DNA from 4 places in the Idiomarina sp. 28-8 genome. Region 4 is predicted to be linked to each of the others. Evidence: predicted binding sites of a transcription regulator. Region 4 holds the regulator's gene; each other region holds the start of a gene.
What was found. Region 4 encodes sigma-54, which starts transcription at its own class of promoters, with help from an activator protein. Its sites were predicted from a motif close to GTTGGCACGNNNNTNGNNT; they were not measured.
Positions count from the first base shown of each region.

Region 1: the regulator sigma-54 is predicted to act here: its motif matches at 1,799-1,817, upstream of RJ32_RS04650 (DUF4168 domain-containing protein).
Region 2: the regulator sigma-54 is predicted to act here: its motif matches at 2,612-2,630, upstream of glnA (glutamate--ammonia ligase).
Region 3: the regulator sigma-54 is predicted to act here: its motif matches at 2,732-2,750, upstream of RJ32_RS00355 (PAS domain-containing sensor histidine kinase).

Region 1 covers NZ_DF266789.1:949,467-953,984, reverse strand. Annotated here, with positions in the region: gene RJ32_RS04660 (sigma-54 dependent transcriptional regulator) at 1-210, opposite strand, end outside; gene RJ32_RS04655 (sensor histidine kinase) at 207-1,694, opposite strand; gene RJ32_RS04650 (DUF4168 domain-containing protein) at 1,864-2,247, shown strand; gene RJ32_RS04645 (TonB-dependent receptor) at 2,488-4,518, shown strand, end outside.
Region 2 covers NZ_DF266793.1:161,301-165,818, forward strand. Annotated here, with positions in the region: gene ntrC (nitrogen regulation protein NR(I)) at 1-25, opposite strand, end outside; gene glnL (nitrogen regulation protein NR(II)) at 15-1,088, opposite strand; gene glnA (glutamate--ammonia ligase) at 1,161-2,570, opposite strand; gene typA (translational GTPase TypA) at 2,881-4,518, shown strand, end outside.
Region 3 covers NZ_DF266789.1:21,725-26,242, forward strand. Annotated here, with positions in the region: gene fliE (flagellar hook-basal body complex protein FliE) at 1-187, opposite strand, end outside; gene RJ32_RS00350 (sigma-54 dependent transcriptional regulator) at 335-1,696, opposite strand; gene RJ32_RS00355 (PAS domain-containing sensor histidine kinase) at 1,689-2,696, opposite strand; gene RJ32_RS00360 (sigma-54 dependent transcriptional regulator) at 2,816-4,252, opposite strand; gene RJ32_RS00365 (DUF1285 domain-containing protein) at 4,274-4,518, opposite strand, start outside.
Region 4 covers NZ_DF266789.1:418,655-423,172, reverse strand. Annotated here, with positions in the region: gene RJ32_RS02140 (HPr family phosphocarrier protein) at 1-94, opposite strand, end outside; gene rapZ (RNase adapter RapZ) at 87-938, opposite strand; gene ptsN (PTS IIA-like nitrogen regulatory protein PtsN) at 929-1,399, opposite strand; gene hpf (ribosome hibernation promoting factor) at 1,403-1,690, opposite strand; gene RJ32_RS02120 (RNA polymerase factor sigma-54) at 1,718-3,178, opposite strand; gene lptB (LPS export ABC transporter ATP-binding protein) at 3,200-3,925, opposite strand; gene lptA (lipopolysaccharide transport periplasmic protein LptA) at 3,927-4,469, opposite strand; gene lptC (LPS export ABC transporter periplasmic protein LptC) at 4,438-4,518, opposite strand, start outside.

The DNA.
Region 1 (4,518 bases), 530 kb from region 4:
TTTTAAACTTTCCAGTAAAGACAGACCCGACAGTCCAGGTAAGCGGATATCGCTGATAACCAAATCCAATGGTGTTACCGACTTTTTGAAGGCCTCAACACTTCCCCAGGCCGTAACTTTATAGCCTTCGGCCTCCAGCTCTTCAACCAGCAGTTCCTGCAGAGCCGGATCATCCTCAATTACGCCTATCATGGCTTTTGCTGCGGTCATTCACTACCTCCTTTGATAACTGCTTGCCGAAGGCATTGCGCAGGTAAACTCAAGGTGACCCGACAGCCACCGTTGGGGTTATTTGTTAAAGACAATTCCCCATTATGATCATTCAATACGTGTTTAACTATGGTTAAACCAAGTCCGGTACCTTTGCCCTGAGGTTTATTGGTTTCAAAAGGCTGCAAGGCTTTATCTTTCATCGACTCGGGCAAGCCTTCGCCGTCGTCATCAATGGTGATAATGACGCCCTCATCAGCAAACTCAGCTGCCACCGCAACTTCCGATTCAGCGGCCTGCAAACCATTGCGAAGAACATTCACCAACGCCAGTTCCAGTCGCTTGATATCCACTTTCAGAATAACGTCGACAAGCTCCTTAATGACTACTTTGGCCGACCCTTTATCCTGCTCAAACTCTATGCTGGTCATGGCTGTTGCTATCAGGTCACGTAGAGAAATGGCTTCGCGCTGCTGTACCGGCGTGCGAGAGAAAGCGAGCAGCTGGTTTACCAACCCGGTTAACCGCTGCACCTGGCCTCTTACGGCTTTTAGTTGGCGCTGACTGTCTTCGTCTTTATGGTTGCGTAGTAATCGGCTGGCGCGTCCGTCAATAACGGTCAGCGGAGCACCTAACTCATGCGCAACACCACTGGCGACGCTACCAATAGCCGCCATTTTTTCCTGCTCTCGTAATGCCTGTTGTAGTGAGGCCTCGTGCTCCCGACGTTGCTCCAGCTCCTGCTCAGCCTCAGTGATACTATCGAGCATACGGTTGAAACCCTGCGCAACCTCCTGCAATTCTGACGGTCCAGCCGGTGTAACTCGTGTACTGCGGTTCCCTTCAGCCACCCGCAACATCGCGTCCTTAAGTGCCACCACATGCCGACCAACACCGCGATAATGACCAAAAACCAACACCGCAATAGTAATTAAGCCGAACGCCGCCCAACTGAGCCAGGCGTATTGACTCAGCGTTTCAAAGGACTCATCAAAGTCACTGGCACGACGGTTTATCTGTAATAAGCCAATAATGCGACCACCACGGTCAACAATAGGCAGGAACTGGGAGAAGACATCGCGCCCCTCAACCCGCCGGTAGTCATCTTGCCTGACCCCCGTCTGTACGGTTTGCAGCGCCAACTGACTATTACTTAAATCGGTTTCAGTAATGCCGGCTTCGGCTACCTGTTGACCATACACGTTATACACCGACGCGCCGTGAACCCGGCCAATATTGAACACCGAGTCCAGGTTAGCCTGCACTGTGGACAAATCATTATTCAGCAACGCATCACTAATGGGTAAGCTAATAGCTCTACCCAGCAGCTCCAGATCGCTCTTTAAACGTTCATTAGCTTCATCCGATGCAACCTGTAAGCCGACACTGATTGCCACACCGGAAATCATTAGCATAGGCACAACAACATAAATAAGAAGTCGCCGCTGCAAGCTGGATAGTGGCCAACTGTATCTTTTTGTCACACTGCCTCCTTTGACTGTGTACTAAGGATACACATTTTTGGGCGGTTTTTCTGTGTGCAAACTCTTCAAATAAAAAAATCTCTTAAAAATCAATTGATTGAAAAGTTGGCACAGTCTTCGCTTTAGTTAGAGCGTAATTAAAACTGATAAATTCATTTAGGAGATTATCATGCAAAAGACAATTATCGCATTAGCAACTGTATTCGCACTGGGTAGCACTGCCGCAATGGCTCAAGAGCAACAAGCTCAAGATCCAATGGCTCAGCAACAACAGCAGCAAACTCAGGAAATTTCTGAAGGCATGCTGGTTAAGTTTGTAACCGCTATGGAAGATGTTCAGGGTGTTACTGAAAAATACCGTGACCAGTTCCAGGAAGCTGAAAACCAGGAAGAAGCTCGTGAGATTCAACAGTCTGCACAGGAAGAAATGATTGCAGCAGTTGAAGACGCTGGCCTAACTCCGCAAGAGTACAACATGATTATTCAGCAAGCGCAAAACGACGAAGAACTTCGTGGCCGCTTAGAAGAGCTGACTGGTGACGAAAACTCTTAATCAACCGAGATTCCATAAGACATAAAAAAACCGCAGTCTTCGGACTGCGGTTTTTTATTTACAAACTTTTACAATCATCGTCCTCACTAAAACTTTAGTCTAATCTAGCCTCAAAACGAATAATTATTCATTAAAAATGAATAACCAACCCTTGCATGATCGTCAAATTAATGTAATAAAAATTAACATATAAGTTACTTTTTCAATCGATATAACGCAAATGCAAAGGGGAAAACAATAATGAAAATAACGTTTAAACATTCTCTTTGTGCATTAGCTATAGGCGCAACTTTCACCGCAGCCCCCAGCTTTGCACAACAAGGAAACAGTCAGGCAGACGATGACGCTCTTGAGCGCATTCAGGTTACTGGCTCAAGAATTTCACGAACCGATATGGAAGGCGCTTCTCCGGTAGAGGTAATTGACAGAGAAAGCATTGAAGCCTCAGGTTTTAACAACCTACAACAGTTATTAGAGCGCTTACCATCGGCAGGTGTCGGAACCTTCTCAACTCAGGGAAACAGTCAGGACACCACCGCTAATGGTGCTGCGGCTATCAGTTTGCGTGGCTTTGGTGCGGACTCTACACTGGTTCTGCTAAACGGACGTCGGGTTGGTGTCTCTTCATTTGCTGAAGGAATTGCTAACTCATTTGTCGATATTAACTCTATTCCGGTAGCCGCCATTGAACGTATTGATATTCTTAAAGACGGTGCGTCCGCTATATACGGTTCTGATGCCGTTGCTGGTGTCGTTAACATCATTCTACGTGACGATTTCGTAGGTACTGAGTTAACCGCCAGTCACGGTGGAACCACTGGTGATGTTAACTATGAAGAAACCAGTATGAGCCTGGTATGGGGTACTGGCGACGATGACAGTAACACCACAATAATTCTGGACTACTGGAAAAACACCTCAATTATGGGCTCAGAGTTTGGCAGAAATGGGACAGCAGACCAAACCCCCTGGGGTGGAGCCGACAAGCGTTCTTCTCGTGGGTTCCCCGGCACTTTCATTGTAGACGGGGTGTCAACGGCGGACCCTGCATGTGCTCCTGAAGCAACAAAAGATATATTTGATGAAGATGATAATAGAATCGGCGATTTTTGCGTATTTGATTACGGTCCATACGCACAAATATTTCCGGAGGCAGAGCGTGTAGGTGCAATTGTTCAGTCCAGTAAAGAGTTTTCACGCGACGTTGAGGGCTACATTGAAATAGCAGCCCAACATAACCGCTCAAAGGCTGGTGGCGCACCAACTCCTCTTGATAGTGATGCGGATCTTTACGTACCTGCCGACCACCCAAATAATCCTTTTGGTGAACAAGTTGATATCAACTATTTTCGTCCTATAGATGCCGGAGCCCGTATTTGGGATATCGAATCGGACACCTTACGTTTCATCGCAGGTTTGCGTGGCGACCTAAATGGTTGGGGCTGGGATGTCTCATACCAAAAAGGCCGCAGTTCAAGCATGCAAACCGGCTCTCGTGAACAAGGCTGGCTCCGCACTGATTTTTTACAAGAAGAAATTAACGCAGGTAACTACAACCCATTTGGCGGCACCATCAACGATCCGGAAGTTATTGATGCTATCAACACGTCACTTGTACGTCGCGGTGAATCACACCTTACCGCAGTAGATGCAAGTATTGCCGGCGAAGCATTCAAGCTAGGTAACCACTACGTGTCAATGGCTGCTGGTCTTGAATACCGTCAGGAAGACGTTTTCGACCAACCAGATGACCAGTTCCAGCGTGGATTAATTTTTGGTACCGAATCTGTACAAGCGGAAGCCGAGCGTGATCAGTGGGCTGCTTATGTCGAGTTCCTAATCCCAATTACTGATCAATTGGAAGCGACTGTTGCCGGTCGTTATGACGACTACAGTGATTTTGGCTCAACCTTCAATCCGCAATTTAAATTACAGTGGCGTCCAACTGAAGATGTAACGTTACGTGCATCATACGGTGAAGGATTCCGCGCACCATCATTAGCACAAATTGGTTTAGGTCCATCACAGGAATCCACTTTCTTTGTGGATGAATACCGTTGCGATGCAGACGGCCAGGGCTGTGCTGAATTAGACTACACTATCGTGTTCTCAGGCTCTGACAATCTTGAGCCAGAAGAGTCATCAAACTACAACTTAGGTGCAATTTGGCAAGTTAATGATGACATTGATATTTCTGCAGACTATTGGTCTATTGAACAAGACAACAAAATCGCGCAAAACGATTTTGAAACCGTTTATGATGCCAACTGC
Region 2 (4,518 bases), on a different contig from region 4:
TCCATAACTGAGCATTAGTGGTCATCCGTCACCTCATTACCATTTTCTGCTGAAAGATAAGGCAAATACACTGAAAATCGGGTTTTTCCGGGACTGGAATCAAAATCAATTTTCCCTTTATGCTGATGCACTAAATTTTGTGCCAGCGACAAGCCGAGTCCGGTTCCTTCAGCACGGCCGCTTATCAACGGATAAAACAGGGTTTCGCGCAACTCGGCCGGAATACCGGGCCCATTATCGGTCAAAGTAACCACCGCACATTGTCGATAGCGCTGTCCAAACAGAGTCAATTGGTGTTCTACCCGCGTTTTAATTGTAATAGTGCCTTCGCCTGACATAGCTTGTGCTGCATTTTGGGCAATATTCAAAAACACCTGTTCACAAGCTTCCGCAACCACCTGAATATCCGGCAGCGACGGGTCGTAATCCCGAACTAAATTCAGCGAGTCTCCATATTCGTACACCAAAGTTCTGGCAACTCTTTCCAACACTTCATGAATATTGGTTTCCTTCGACTCGCCCCTTTTTACCGGCCCTAATAACCTGTCGACCAAATACCTTAACCGGTCCGACTGGGTGATGATCAAGTCCGTATACTCTGTCAGGCTCTCGTCCGGAAGTTGCCGTGCCAGTAACTGCGCAGCGCCGCGTAAACCTCCCAGAGGGTTCTTTATTTCATGCGCCATACCGCGCAATAAGTGCTGGGTAGCGAATAGCTGATTACGCTGTTGATCTTCCTGATTTATTCGCCGCAACTGGTCTACTTGTTTTAATTCCAGTAGCAAAGCACGTCCAAAAGGTTGCTCTACTGTTTGAATACTGGTTTCCACCCGAATATTGTGCCCGGAATGCAGCGCGAACTGAGCTTCCGCATTCAGCACCGTTTGCTCGCTATTCAGGCACTCCATCAGCGTTTCTGACGCCAGCGAACACTGATAAAAAGCCGCAGTGAAAGGTTCGCCCAACAGGCGTTTTGCACTGTGATCGAGTAAGGATTCAGCAGACGAATTGACGTAACGGATGGTCAGGCGATCATCGAGGATGAGTATGCCTGTGAGTAGTTGGTTAAGTAGCGCGCTATCGTTCACGAAGGCAGGATAAATTACGCACCAAGTTGGTGCAACCGGGTAAGGCAAGACACCTTACCCGGCCAGTAACCATTAAACGCTGTAGTACATATCGAATTCTACCGGGTGGGTAGTCTTCTTCAATGTCTCTACTTCGTTGTACTTAAGATCGATGTAGGCATCAATCATGTCGTCGTCCATAACGCCGCCTTGCTTAAGGAAGTCGCGGTCTTTATCCAGCGCGTCCAGAGCCATTTCCAGTGAGTGACAAACGGTCGGAATGTCTTTCGCTTCTTCAGGAGGCAGATTGTATAAATCTTTGTCCATGGCATCGCCAGGGTGGATCTTGTTACGGATACCGTCAAGGCCAGCCATTAACAGCGCAGTAAAGGCCAGGTACGGGTTCGCACTTGGGTCAGGGAAGCGCACTTCAATACGGCGACCTTTCGCGCTGGAAACCAATGGAATACGGATAGAAGCCGAACGGTTACGGGCGGAATAAGCCAGCATCACCGGTGCTTCAAAACCAGGAACCAGACGCTTGTACGAGTTAGTAGAGGCGTTCGCAAAAGCGTTAATGGCACGTGCGTGCTTAATAATACCGCCAATATAGAACAGCGCGGTTTCGCTCAAGCCTGCGTACTGGTCGCCGGCAAATAAGTTTTCGCCGCCTTTGTTCAGTGACATATGCACGTGCATGCCAGAGCCGTTATCGCCAACCAGTGGCTTCGGCATAAAGGTTGCGGTCATGCCGTAAGAGTGCGCGACGTTATGCACCACATACTTATAAACCTGCAGTTCATCAGCTTTCTTAGTCAGAGTATTGAAGCGTGTAGCCACTTCGTTCTGACCTGCTGTTGCTACTTCGTGGTGATGGGCTTCAACAACCATACCCATGTCTTCCATTACTAAGCTCATGGTGCCACGAATGTCGTGCGCTGAGTCTACCGGAGGTACCGGGAAGTAGCCGCCTTTTACTCCAGGACGGTGAGCCAGGTTACCTTCTGAATATTCACGGCCTGAGTTCCACTTCGCTTCTTCCGCGTCAATCTTGTAGAACGAACCACTCATGTCTGTGTGGAAACGTACGTCGTTGAACAGGAAGAACTCAGGTTCCGGACCGAAGTAAGCGTCGTCTGCAATGCCTGATGAGCGCAGGAAATCTTCCGCACGCTTTGCAATTGAACGAGGGTCACGGCTATAGCCCTGCATAGTTTCCGGCTCAAGAATGTCACAACGTACATTCAATGTGACTTCATCAGTAAAGGGATCAATCACCGCAGACTCGTTGTCTGGCATCAGTACCATGTCTGATTCGTTAATGCCTTTCCAGCCGGAAATAGATGAACCATCAAACATTTTACCTTCTTCAAAGAAGTCTTCATCGATTTGCGACACCGGAATAGTGACGTGTTGCTCTTTACCTTTAGTATCGGTAAAGCGTAAATCGACGAATTTTACGTCGTGTTCTTTGATGGTATCGAAAATCTTATTAGCTGACATGTTGTCCTCCGTAGACAGCGTCTAAAAATACAGCTTGAGTATAGCAAAGCCTGTGCCAACTGACTTTTTTGTTTATATTCATAAAGTTAGTTCATTTAGCACTATAATGCGTAAATTAATACGCACCAGTATAGCGCATAACGCACAAAATTGGTGCAAAAGTAACATTCTAAGATAACGTCATAAAAATATAACGAACAAAAAACAATCAGGTCTTTCTTAATCCAACTCAAAAAGGTAGAATACGCCGCTATTTTTCACAAAACCCCTTGGACGGGTTTCATTCCCGGACAACTACAGGCAGTTCTTAATGACAATTCAGGTATTTGATATAGAAAAATTACGCAACATCGCGATTATCGCGCACGTTGACCATGGTAAAACCACCCTAGTCGACAAGTTGTTGCAACAATCTGGCACTTTAGAAAGCCGTGGCGAAATAGAAGACCGTATTATGGATTCCAACGATCTTGAAAAAGAACGTGGTATTACTATCCTCGCCAAAAACACCGCGGTTAACTGGCAAGATTACCGCATCAACATTCTGGATACTCCGGGACACGCCGATTTCGGTGGCGAAGTTGAACGCGTACTTTCTATGGCAGACTCCGTATTGTTAGTGGTTGATGCCGTTGACGGTCCTATGCCTCAAACTCGATTTGTCACGCAGAAAGCTTTCTCTCATGGTTTGAACCCTATTCTTGTTATTAACAAAGTTGACCGTCCTGGTGCACGCCCTGACTGGGTGATGGATCAGGTATTCGACTTATTTGATAACCTGGGCGCTACTGACGAACAGCTGGACTTTCCGGTAGTTTACGCATCAGCGCTTAACGGCTGGGCATCATTAGACATAGAAGATCAAGACGGCGACATGACGCCATTGTTCGAAACTATCGTTAGTAAGGTAAGCCATCCCGATGCTGACCCTGAAAGCGACCTGCAAATGCAGGTGTCACAGCTTGATTACTCGAGCTACTTAGGCGTTATTGGTATTGGTCGCGTTACCCGCGGTAGCGTTAAAGTGAACCAGCAAGTGACTATTGTTGGTGCCGACGGCAAAGAACGTAACGGAAAAATTGGTAAAGTCTTTAGCTACCTGGGTCTTGACCACATTGAAGCGGACAAAGCTGCAGCAGGCGACATCTGCGCCATTACCGGTCTGGGCGAGCTAAAAATCTCCGACACCGTGTGTGCAGTTGGTAAAGCTGAAGCTATGAAGCCACTGACCGTTGACGAGCCAACAGTAACTATGACCTTCCAGGTAAACACCTCACCTTTCGCAGGTAAAGAAGGAAAGTTTGTTACTTCTCGTCAAATTCTTGAACGTTTGCAACAAGAGTTGGTTCATAACGTAGCTTTACGTGTTGAAGAAACTGACAACCCGGATCGTTTCCGCGTATCTGGCCGTGGTGAGCTTCACTTAGGTGTTCTTATTGAAAACATGCGTCGTGAAGGTTTTGAATTAGCCGTTTCTCGTCCAGAAGTTATCATCAAGTACGAAGATGGTAAGAAAATGGAACCTTATGAAACCATGACGGTTGATATTGAAGAGCAGCATCAAGGTGCGGTTATGGAAAAATTAGGCTTGCGTAAAGCCGAAATGACCAACATGACACCAGACGGTAAAGGTCGCGTTCGCGTTGATTTTGAAGTACCAAGCCGTGGTTTGATTGGCTTCCAGACAGAATTCATGACACTGACTTCAGGTACTGGCCTTATGTACCATACGTTTGACCACTACGGTCCGCACAAAGGCGGAACCATCGGTCAGCGTAGTAACGGTGTACTGATTTCAAATGCTCAGGGTAAAGCTCTGACTTACTCACTGTTTAACCTGCAGGAGCGCGGTAAGTTATTTGCATCACACGGTGATGAAGTTTATGAAGGCCAGATCATCGGTATTCATAACCGTTCAAACGACCTGACAGTAAACTGCCTGAAAGGT
Region 3 (4,518 bases), 400 kb from region 4:
TTTTTAAATCACCTGAGGTTTGCTGCAGTTCGTTGACGTTATCCATTGCGCTTTTCAGCATATTGGAAAAATCAGCCTGAGCGGTATTGCCTTGCAGGGCGTTCACATTCGTAGGCTGATCACGCTGGGAAGCCTGCGTGGCCATCGATTGTAACTGTTGATAAAGTGCGTTTGCTTCCACTTTCATAATTAACCCCGTCAAAAATTCATCACTGACTTTATTTAAGGTTAGTTATGCAAACAGAATGCCAACTTTTGGTCGCATCGGTAAGATACAAAGAAAAGCCCTGAGAAACAGGGCTAGTGATAATGCTCGAGGTATTTCAGTACAGCGTTACGAGCCGGTTAGAGTCAGCCCCTGCTCTCGTATTTTCGCCAGCTTGTAGCGCAAAGTCCGTGGACTAATACCAAGCTCATCGGCGACAGGTTGGCGTTTTCCCTGATGACGTTGCAACGCCTCTTTGATAATTTGATATTCCTGATTGAAAAGCGACTCATCGAGGTTTTCCGACTTATCTTCAGGCGTCTCTATTTGTTCCGGAAACACGCTAGCGGTTTCCACCGCGTCGTTCAGTTCCAGCATAAGATCCTGTGGCTGAATTTCTCCATCGCGATGCAATACCAGAGCTCTTTGCACTACATTTTCCAGCTCCCGAACGTTGCCCGGCCAGGAATAGCGCATTAACTGTTGAACTGCTGCCGCAGCGAAATTGACGGGCGTTTTAATACCGGAACGTTGTTTATGTCGCTGCAGTAAATTTTCTGCCAGGGGAACGATATCCGCGGGTCGCTCACGTAGAGACTTCCAATGCAGGGGAAACACGTTTAGTCGATACATTAAGTCTTCACGTAATAACCCTTCGCGCACCGCCTGTTGTAAGTCTCGGTTAGAGGTAGCTATTAACCGGACATCCAACTGTATGGTTTTACGCGAGCCCAGACGCTCCACCTGTCGCTCCTGAATAACCCGTAATAATTTAGCCTGCAAGTGCATAGCCATTTCAGTGACTTCGTCCAGCAGCAAAGTACCGCCCTGAGCCAGTTCAAATTTACCGGGAGAAGACTGATTAGCGCCCGTAAAGGCACCTTTCTCATAACCAAATAACATGGATTCCAGCATGTTTTCAGGTATCGCTGCGCAGTTAATGGCAATAAAGGGCCCATCTGAGCGATCCGAATGCTGGTGAATATAACGCGCCAGCACTTCTTTACCGGTACCGCTAGGCCCAGTGACCATTACGCTTGCTTCACTACCCGCAACTTTTCGTGCCATAGCCAGCACTGCCTGGCTGGAGCCTTCTTCTGCGACCGGCTCAATATCGTTAATTGCACCGTCGGGCAAATAACGCTGCACCAGTGTTTGTAGCTTTTCAATTGAAAACGGCTTAGTCAGATAATCGACAGCGCCTTCACGCATAGCAACGACTGCGTCATCCACCTTTGCAAAGGCCGTCATCATAATAACCGGAATGTCGTATTGCTGGTTATTCATGCTACGCAATAACTGTAAGCCATCAATTCCCGGCATTTGCACATCGCTGATAACCAGCGCCACTGACTCTTTTTTTAGAATAAGTAAGGCTTCTTCGCCGTTAGCGGCTTCCAGGCACTGACAGTCAGCCAGTTCCAGTGTATCGATAATTGCTTCACGCAGCGATACATCATCTTCAACAACCAATACTTGTCGCTCAGCCATAACGTACCTCTTTCATTATATTTTCTGACCACTCATATACCGGCAGCACTAGGGTAAAACGACTGCCTTTATTTGGCTGGCTTTCCCAGTCAATTAAACCGTTGTGTGCTTTTATCACCGTTTGGACAACCGCCAGACCTAAACCGGTACCGTTCGATTTTTCAGTGAAAAATGGAGTGAATACACTGCCTTGCTTTTCAGCCGGAATGCCGCAACCAGAGTCAATAACAGAAACTTTCCAGTTACCATCATCAACATCGGTTTTTAATAGCACTTCCTGTCCGGGCCGGCTGGCATCAACAGCGTTGTTAACCAGGTTCTGCATTGCCCCGATCAGAGCGGTTTGATTAGCTCGCAACACCACACCAAAGTCAGGATCAATACAATTGATTTTCACCTGATGCTGCTCAGCGTAACTTTCTGTGTTCATCAGCACTTGCTGGATCAGGCTATTGGTACTGAGTTCTTCCAGCATGGGTTGCTCACCGCTTTTGGCAAACAACAACATATCGTTCACCTGTTGTTCCAGCGAATGCAGACGCGACAGTAACTTATCGGAAAAACGCTGTTGTTTGACCGCAGAAATACTGCCCTGCTTTAGGTTTTGCGCATAAAGAATTGCGGCAGACAGAGGCGTTCTTATCTGATGTGCCAGCGAAGCCACCATTTTTCCCATGGAAGACAAACGCTGCAAATGACCGATGCGGTTTTGCAGACGCCGCGTCTCGGTCAGGTCTGTCAGCACAATAAGCTGCCCTGGCTTTTCATTCACAACTGAGGTGTCTAAACGAACCCGTCTGCCGTTACGCAAAGACACTTCGTGCCAGTCATCCGCTTTGGGAGCAAAAAGTTCACTCACCAGTTCACGCCATAAAAACTTTTTCAGAGGGTGTCCTAAAAGGCTCGTGGCATTGTCATTGCAATAATCCACGACCCCATGACTGTCCAGTAAAATAACAGCGTTGGGCATGGCATCAATAATTTGATGGTAGGTGGCCATACTGACATCTCCAATTAACAACTATGGAGAAGCTAATGCAAAATAGATGCCAGTATAATTCTCTTTATTTTCAGTTAATTACGTAGCTTTTGGATTGTCAAAAGACTGACGCTTTGAATTTAATCTTTCTGAATTCCGTACTTTTTCATTTTCTCAACTAAGGTTGTACGGCGCATACTGAGTAAATCGGCCGCTTTAGCAACTACCCAGTCAGATTTATCCAACGCCTGCGCTATCATTCCCGTTTCAATTTCAGTTAGCATATCTTTCAAATTGACCCCGTCATCGGGCAACTCAGAATCAGCAGCACTATGTGTGTCGTCATCAAGTTCTTCATCTGACTCACTGAAAATGGCACTCAGCGCTTCGCGCTCCAGCATTTCTTCGGGGTAATCTGGAGTTGGTGCGTCATGTTCAATATGCTGATATTTTGGAGGTAAATCAGGCACGTCAACCAGACTATCGGGGTGCATTATAGTCAGGCGTTCTATCAGGTTAGTCAATTCCCTTACGTTACCCGGCCAGCGGTGATAGGACAACGACTCCAGAGCACGCTCAGTAAAACGCACCCCTACGCCCCGCTCCTTTTTAAAACGCTGGGTCAGTTCTTGCAGCAGTAAAGGTACGTCTTCCTGACGCTCGCGCAGAGCCGGAACCTCAATAGGAAAAACATTTAAGCGGTAATACAAATCTTCACGGAATTTACCGTCAATAATCATTTGTTCCAGTTCGCGGTGAGTCGCCGCAACCACTCGTACATCGGCAATAATACTTTTACTGCCACCCACACGTTCGAAGGTCCGCTCTTGCAAAACTCGTAGCAGCTTTACCTGCATGGGCAATGGCATATCGCCAATTTCATCCAGAAACAAAGTGCCGCCCTGAGCCAATTCGAAGCGGCCTTTACGCGCACCGATAGCACCGGTAAAAGCCCCTTTTTCATGCCCGAACAATTCACTTTCTAATAAGTCACCCGGAATTGCACCGCAATTCACCGGCACGAAAGGCCCGTTACTACGTCCGGACAAATCATGAACACCGCGAGCCACAACTTCTTTACCTGTTCCTGACTCTCCCAGAATCAGAACATTCGCTTCTGTTACCGCTACCTGTTCAATCAACTGACGTACATGTTTCATTGTACGCCCGTTACCAACTAAGGTTTGCTCCAGCTTACCTCCGCCCGGGTGCCGCTTTCTTGCCGCTTTAGCAGGCATTTGCTGGTGATAAGCCTGACAGTAATGCAACATATTCGATAAGCTGGCGTAATCAAAAGACTTTTCCAGAGGGCCAATAACATTCGCTTTCTGTAACGCATTGTGCTGATCATCTGTGGCACAGATAAAAGGTAGATGCGGCGCATCGCCGGCTAATTGATGCAAGTTCTCAATGCCATTACCAGCAATCACACAGAGAGCATCAGCAGCACGAAGCTTTAGAGTGTCTGAAGGAGATATGACTTCAACGGTTTCGCCAATAAAGGTCAATACCGTTTCAAAATGCTGACGACGCTCTGGTTGCTGTTCAACCAGGTAGACTGTTCTTGTTTTTGTCATAGACGAGTTTACCGCAACGTCCTATTCCACACTTCCTAACACAAACGTTTCACCCGCACTGGACAGATACCACTGTTCTTGTCCATCGACAGTTCTTGACTCTGCGTGTGAAACCCACTGATAGAATACATTGCGATGTACTCTCGCTGTTAACCCTCGTTGCATCACAATGTAGGGCACGCCGTTTTTCATTGTGAGAGAATGTTCAGAGCTCAATACCAGAGTATCACCGATGTTGGTGGTTAACAGTAATAATTGCTGCCCAT
Region 4 (4,518 bases):
CAAACTCCTGCGTTAATTGCGCTAACTTTGTTGCTGCACGTGCGTGCAAGCCTAGTTTATTGCGAATAATTAACTTTCTGCAAACTTTATCCATGGGTTTTTAGTTCCCGGTGTCTGACCTGAACCTTTACGGCTTTTTGTTCAAAACGCTCGGCTAACTGCTGAGAAATATAAACCGAACGGTGCTGACCGCCAGTGCAGCCCGTAGCTATGGTCAGGTAGCTGCGATTGCTGCGCTGAAAGTGCGGCAGCCAGGTATCGAGAAAGTTTTCCAACTGATAAATAAACTTAGTCACCAGGGGTTCCTGGCGAAAGAAAATCTGCACGTCGGTATCCAGGCCGGTGAGCAGCTTGAGCTCGGGCTGCCAGTGCGGATTGGGTAAAATGCGCGCATCAAAGACAAAGTCAGCGTCTTTGGGTAAACCATACTTAAAGCCAAAAGACTGAAACACAATAATCAGCTTTTTATCGGCTCTTCCCAGTACCCGTTCAGTGACCTGTTCACTTAACTGATGCAGTGATAAGTCACTGCTGTCGAGGCGCCAGGTTGCTCTCTCCATAATGGGTTCAAGCATTTTATGTTCGGCCTGAAGCGCTTCCAGCAAAGGCAGTTCTTTTTGCGACAACGGATGCAGACGCCGAGTTTCGCCAAAACGCTTTAGTAAGGTGTTGTCATCAGAGTCAATAAACAGAATTTCCGGTTCAACACCTTTGGGCAAAAAGCTCAAAGAGTCCAGTAACTCTTCGGAGTGCTCCGGTAAGTTGCGAACATCAATGCTAATGGCTATTTTTTGATACTGCTCGATGACCGCATGTACCAGCGTTGGCAGCAGGCTTATGGGTAAATTATCAACGCAATAAAAGCCTAAATCCTCCAGTACGCGCAGAGCAATTGTCTTACCTGAACCGGAGCGACCACTAACAATGATCAGTTGCATGGCGACTGTTCACCTTCGCCCACAAATAATTGATATAACGCTTTATCAGAATCTGCGTGGCGCAGTGCGCGGGTACAGTCTTTGTCGTTCATTCTTCTGGCCACCGTGGCCAATGTTTGTAGATGGTTCTCGTGCTCTGACTCGGGTACCAGAAGCGCGAAGATAATATCGACAGGCTGATTGTCAATAGAATCGAATTCGATAGGTTCGTCTAAAGTCAGTAATACCGCTACCGGATGATTCGCATTAGGTAAACGGCCATGAGGAATTGCGATACCTAAGCCAATTCCCGTACTGCCTAAACGTTCACGGTTTAACAGGCTCTCAAAAATGTCATGACGGGTAATGCCAGACAGCTTAGGGGCTACGATTTGACTAATGGTTTCAAGTAGTCGTTTTTTACTTGCGCCCTCGACTGCACACTTGGTGCAGTCGGGGCTTAACAATTCACTCAGTTGCATGGATTAATGTTGTTTCATTTTCTCTTTGTGTTTAATCACCTGACGGTCCAGTTTATTAATTAAACCGTCGATGGCCGCGTACATATCTTCGTGTTTTGCGTCGGCGAAAAGCTCACCGCCATTCACGTGCAGCGTAGCTTCCGCTTTTTGAATCGTTTTTTCAACATTTAGGATGACGTGAACATTAGTTATATGGTCAAAATGTCTTTCCAGCTTGGCAAATTTTGTGTCCACGTAGTCACGCAGAGCTTCGGTAATATCGATGTGATGACCGGTCAAATTAATTTGCATAACGTCTTCCTTCTGCAGTTAACAAAGTTACAAAAGACTTTTGCGTTGGCTCGATGATGGAATGTTTAACGATTCCCGATACTTCGCAATTGTCCTTCTTGCTACTTGGATACCTTGTGCGGCTATCAGTTCAGCAATCTTACTGTCACTTAACGGTTTACTGCGATTTTCAGCAGCGACCATCTTCTTAATTAAAGCACGTATTGCCGTGCTTGAACACTCGCCACCGCCCTCTGTACTGACATGACTTGAGAAAAAATATTTCAACTCAAATACGCCACTTGGGCAGTGTAAGTATTTTTGTGTCGTTACGCGTGAAATCGTACTTTCATGCATATCCACGGCTTCTGCAACATCGTTCAGAACCATTGGCTTCATAGCTTCTTCACCATGCTCAAAAAAGCCCTGTTGGCGTTGTACTATGCAATTGGCCACTTTCAGCAGCGTATCGTTTCTGCTCTCCAGGCTTTTTATGAACCAGCGCGCTTCTTGCGTATGGTTTTTTATGTACTGGCTGTCGGCTACTGACTTTGTTGCTTTACTCAAGGCCGCGTATTCTTCGTTCACTTTTAGTTTAGGTACGCTATCCGGGTTTAATTCGACCATCCAACGACCATTTTTTTTAGTAACGGCCACATCGGGAATAACATATTCAACGGGTTGCTGCGCAACTTGCTCGCCCGGGTGCGGGTGCAACTGTTGAATTAACCGCATAGTCTGACGTAAATCTTCTTCCGATAGCTTCAGTTTACGCTGAATGGTGCGAAAATCGCGACTGCCAAGTAAGTCCATATGTTCAGTCACTAAGCATAGAGCAACCTGCTTGTATTCAGTGTCGTCGCTTAGTTGACGTAATTGAATGGCAAGGCATTCACTGACGCTGCGTGCGCCGACACCAATTGGGTCGAAATGCTGAATACGCTTAAGCACCATGCAGACTTCTTCTACTTCCACTTCGGGTAGGCGCACAGCTTCGATAATTTCATTAACATCAACCATTAGATAGCCATTGTCGTCTATGGCTTCAATAATGGCTTCAGCTATGGCGGTGTCTTCTTCCGAAAAATGAGAAAGTTGCATTTGCCAAAGCAGGTGATCCTGCAAAGACTCGCTGGTAGAGCCTTGATAGACTTCAAAGTCGCCGTCAAAGGATTTACCTGAAGAGGCTGCGCCGTTGGCTGGGGTATGACTGGAATAGGTATCGTCCCAACTGCTGTCGACCGGCAGTTCGTCAGGCATTTCCTGGGTTTTTATAACGTCGGATGTTTCCCGTTGGCTGTCGTCTCTTTCTTCAATATTGCGAGTTTCGGGTTGGTCCGCGTCGTTACTCGTTTCACCTTCAACCTCCAGCAGCGGGTTGCTGTCTAATGCATCCTGAATTTCTGACTGAAGATCGAGCGAGGAAAGCTGCAGCAGGCGGATAGCCTGTTGGAGTTGTGGCGTCATGGTCAGGTGCTGACCAATTTTTAGCTGCAGACTTTGCTTCATAATGACTGTCCCGGTATCACGTTATAGGGTGAACTGCTCACCGAGGTAAACGTCTCTAACCTGTTGATTCGATAATATACTTTCTGCATCCCCACTGGCAATAAGCTCACCATGACTGACAATATAAGCGTGTTCACAAACAGACAATGTCTCGCGAACGTTGTGATCAGTAATAAGTACACCAATACCACGTTGCTTTAAATGTTCAACAATCTTTTTAATATCAATAACCGAAATAGGGTCAACTCCGGCAAAAGGCTCGTCCAGCAAAATAAACGTAGGTTCTGCGGCTAAGGCTCGGGCAATTTCAACCCGACGACGTTCACCGCCGGACAGACTCATGCCCTGACTGTTTGCTATGTGGCCTATATGAAACTCTTCGAGCAAAGCATCAAGCTGTTCTTCACGCTCGTTGGTTGACAGTTCTTTACGAGTTTCCAGAATAGCCATCAGATTATCGCGCACGGTCAATTTGCGAAAAATGGACGCCTCTTGTGGCAAATACCCAATACCCCGGCGTGCCCGTTCATGCATTGGCAGTAAGGTAAGGTCATTGTCATCCAGCAGAATTTGACCTTTATCGCTATTAACCAAACCGACTATCATATAGAAGGTTGTGGTTTTACCTGCACCGTTGGGGCCCAGTAAACCAATAACCTGCCCCTGACTTACTTCCAAGCTAACGTCTTTAACGACTTGTCGGCTTTTGTAGCTTTTGGCTAAATGTTTGACTCGTAAAGTTGCCATATTAAGGGTTCTCGTTATTTTTTTCGTCGGTATCGGTTTTTGGTTTAGGTGTAAAAATAGTGATAACACGGCTGTCTTCTTCACCTGAACTGCTTGCCGTTACCGTTTGTTTATTCAAATCATAAGTAATCAAACTGCCGCTTGAGCTACTGCTACCTTGAGAGATGCGAGCGTCGCCACTAAGCTCCAGTCGCTGTTCCGACTGAAAATAGGTGATTTTTTTTGCTTCAGCGTTAATTTCATTGCCGTCGTCCAGCGTCTGGCTGTAAGTAGCAGGAGTGCCTTCTGCAATAAAAATATCTGCTTGCTCGGCGCTTTCGCTGGCGGATGCTTCTAGTCGATCGGCGCGGATTAATAAGGTGCCCTGACGAATAATAACGTTGTCCGTTAAAACCAGGCGGTTATTTTTAATATCAAGCTCTTCCTTACTCGACTCAACTTCCATGGGTTTACTAAAGTCAGACTTGCCCTGAGCCATAACCGCTGAGGGTATTAAGGCAACCAGGATCAGTTTACTCAGCAGGCTGGAAAATCGTTTTAACATGTCTTTTTAGCTCCATTCGTTCAGCTTTCAGGTCCGCAGTCATACCGTT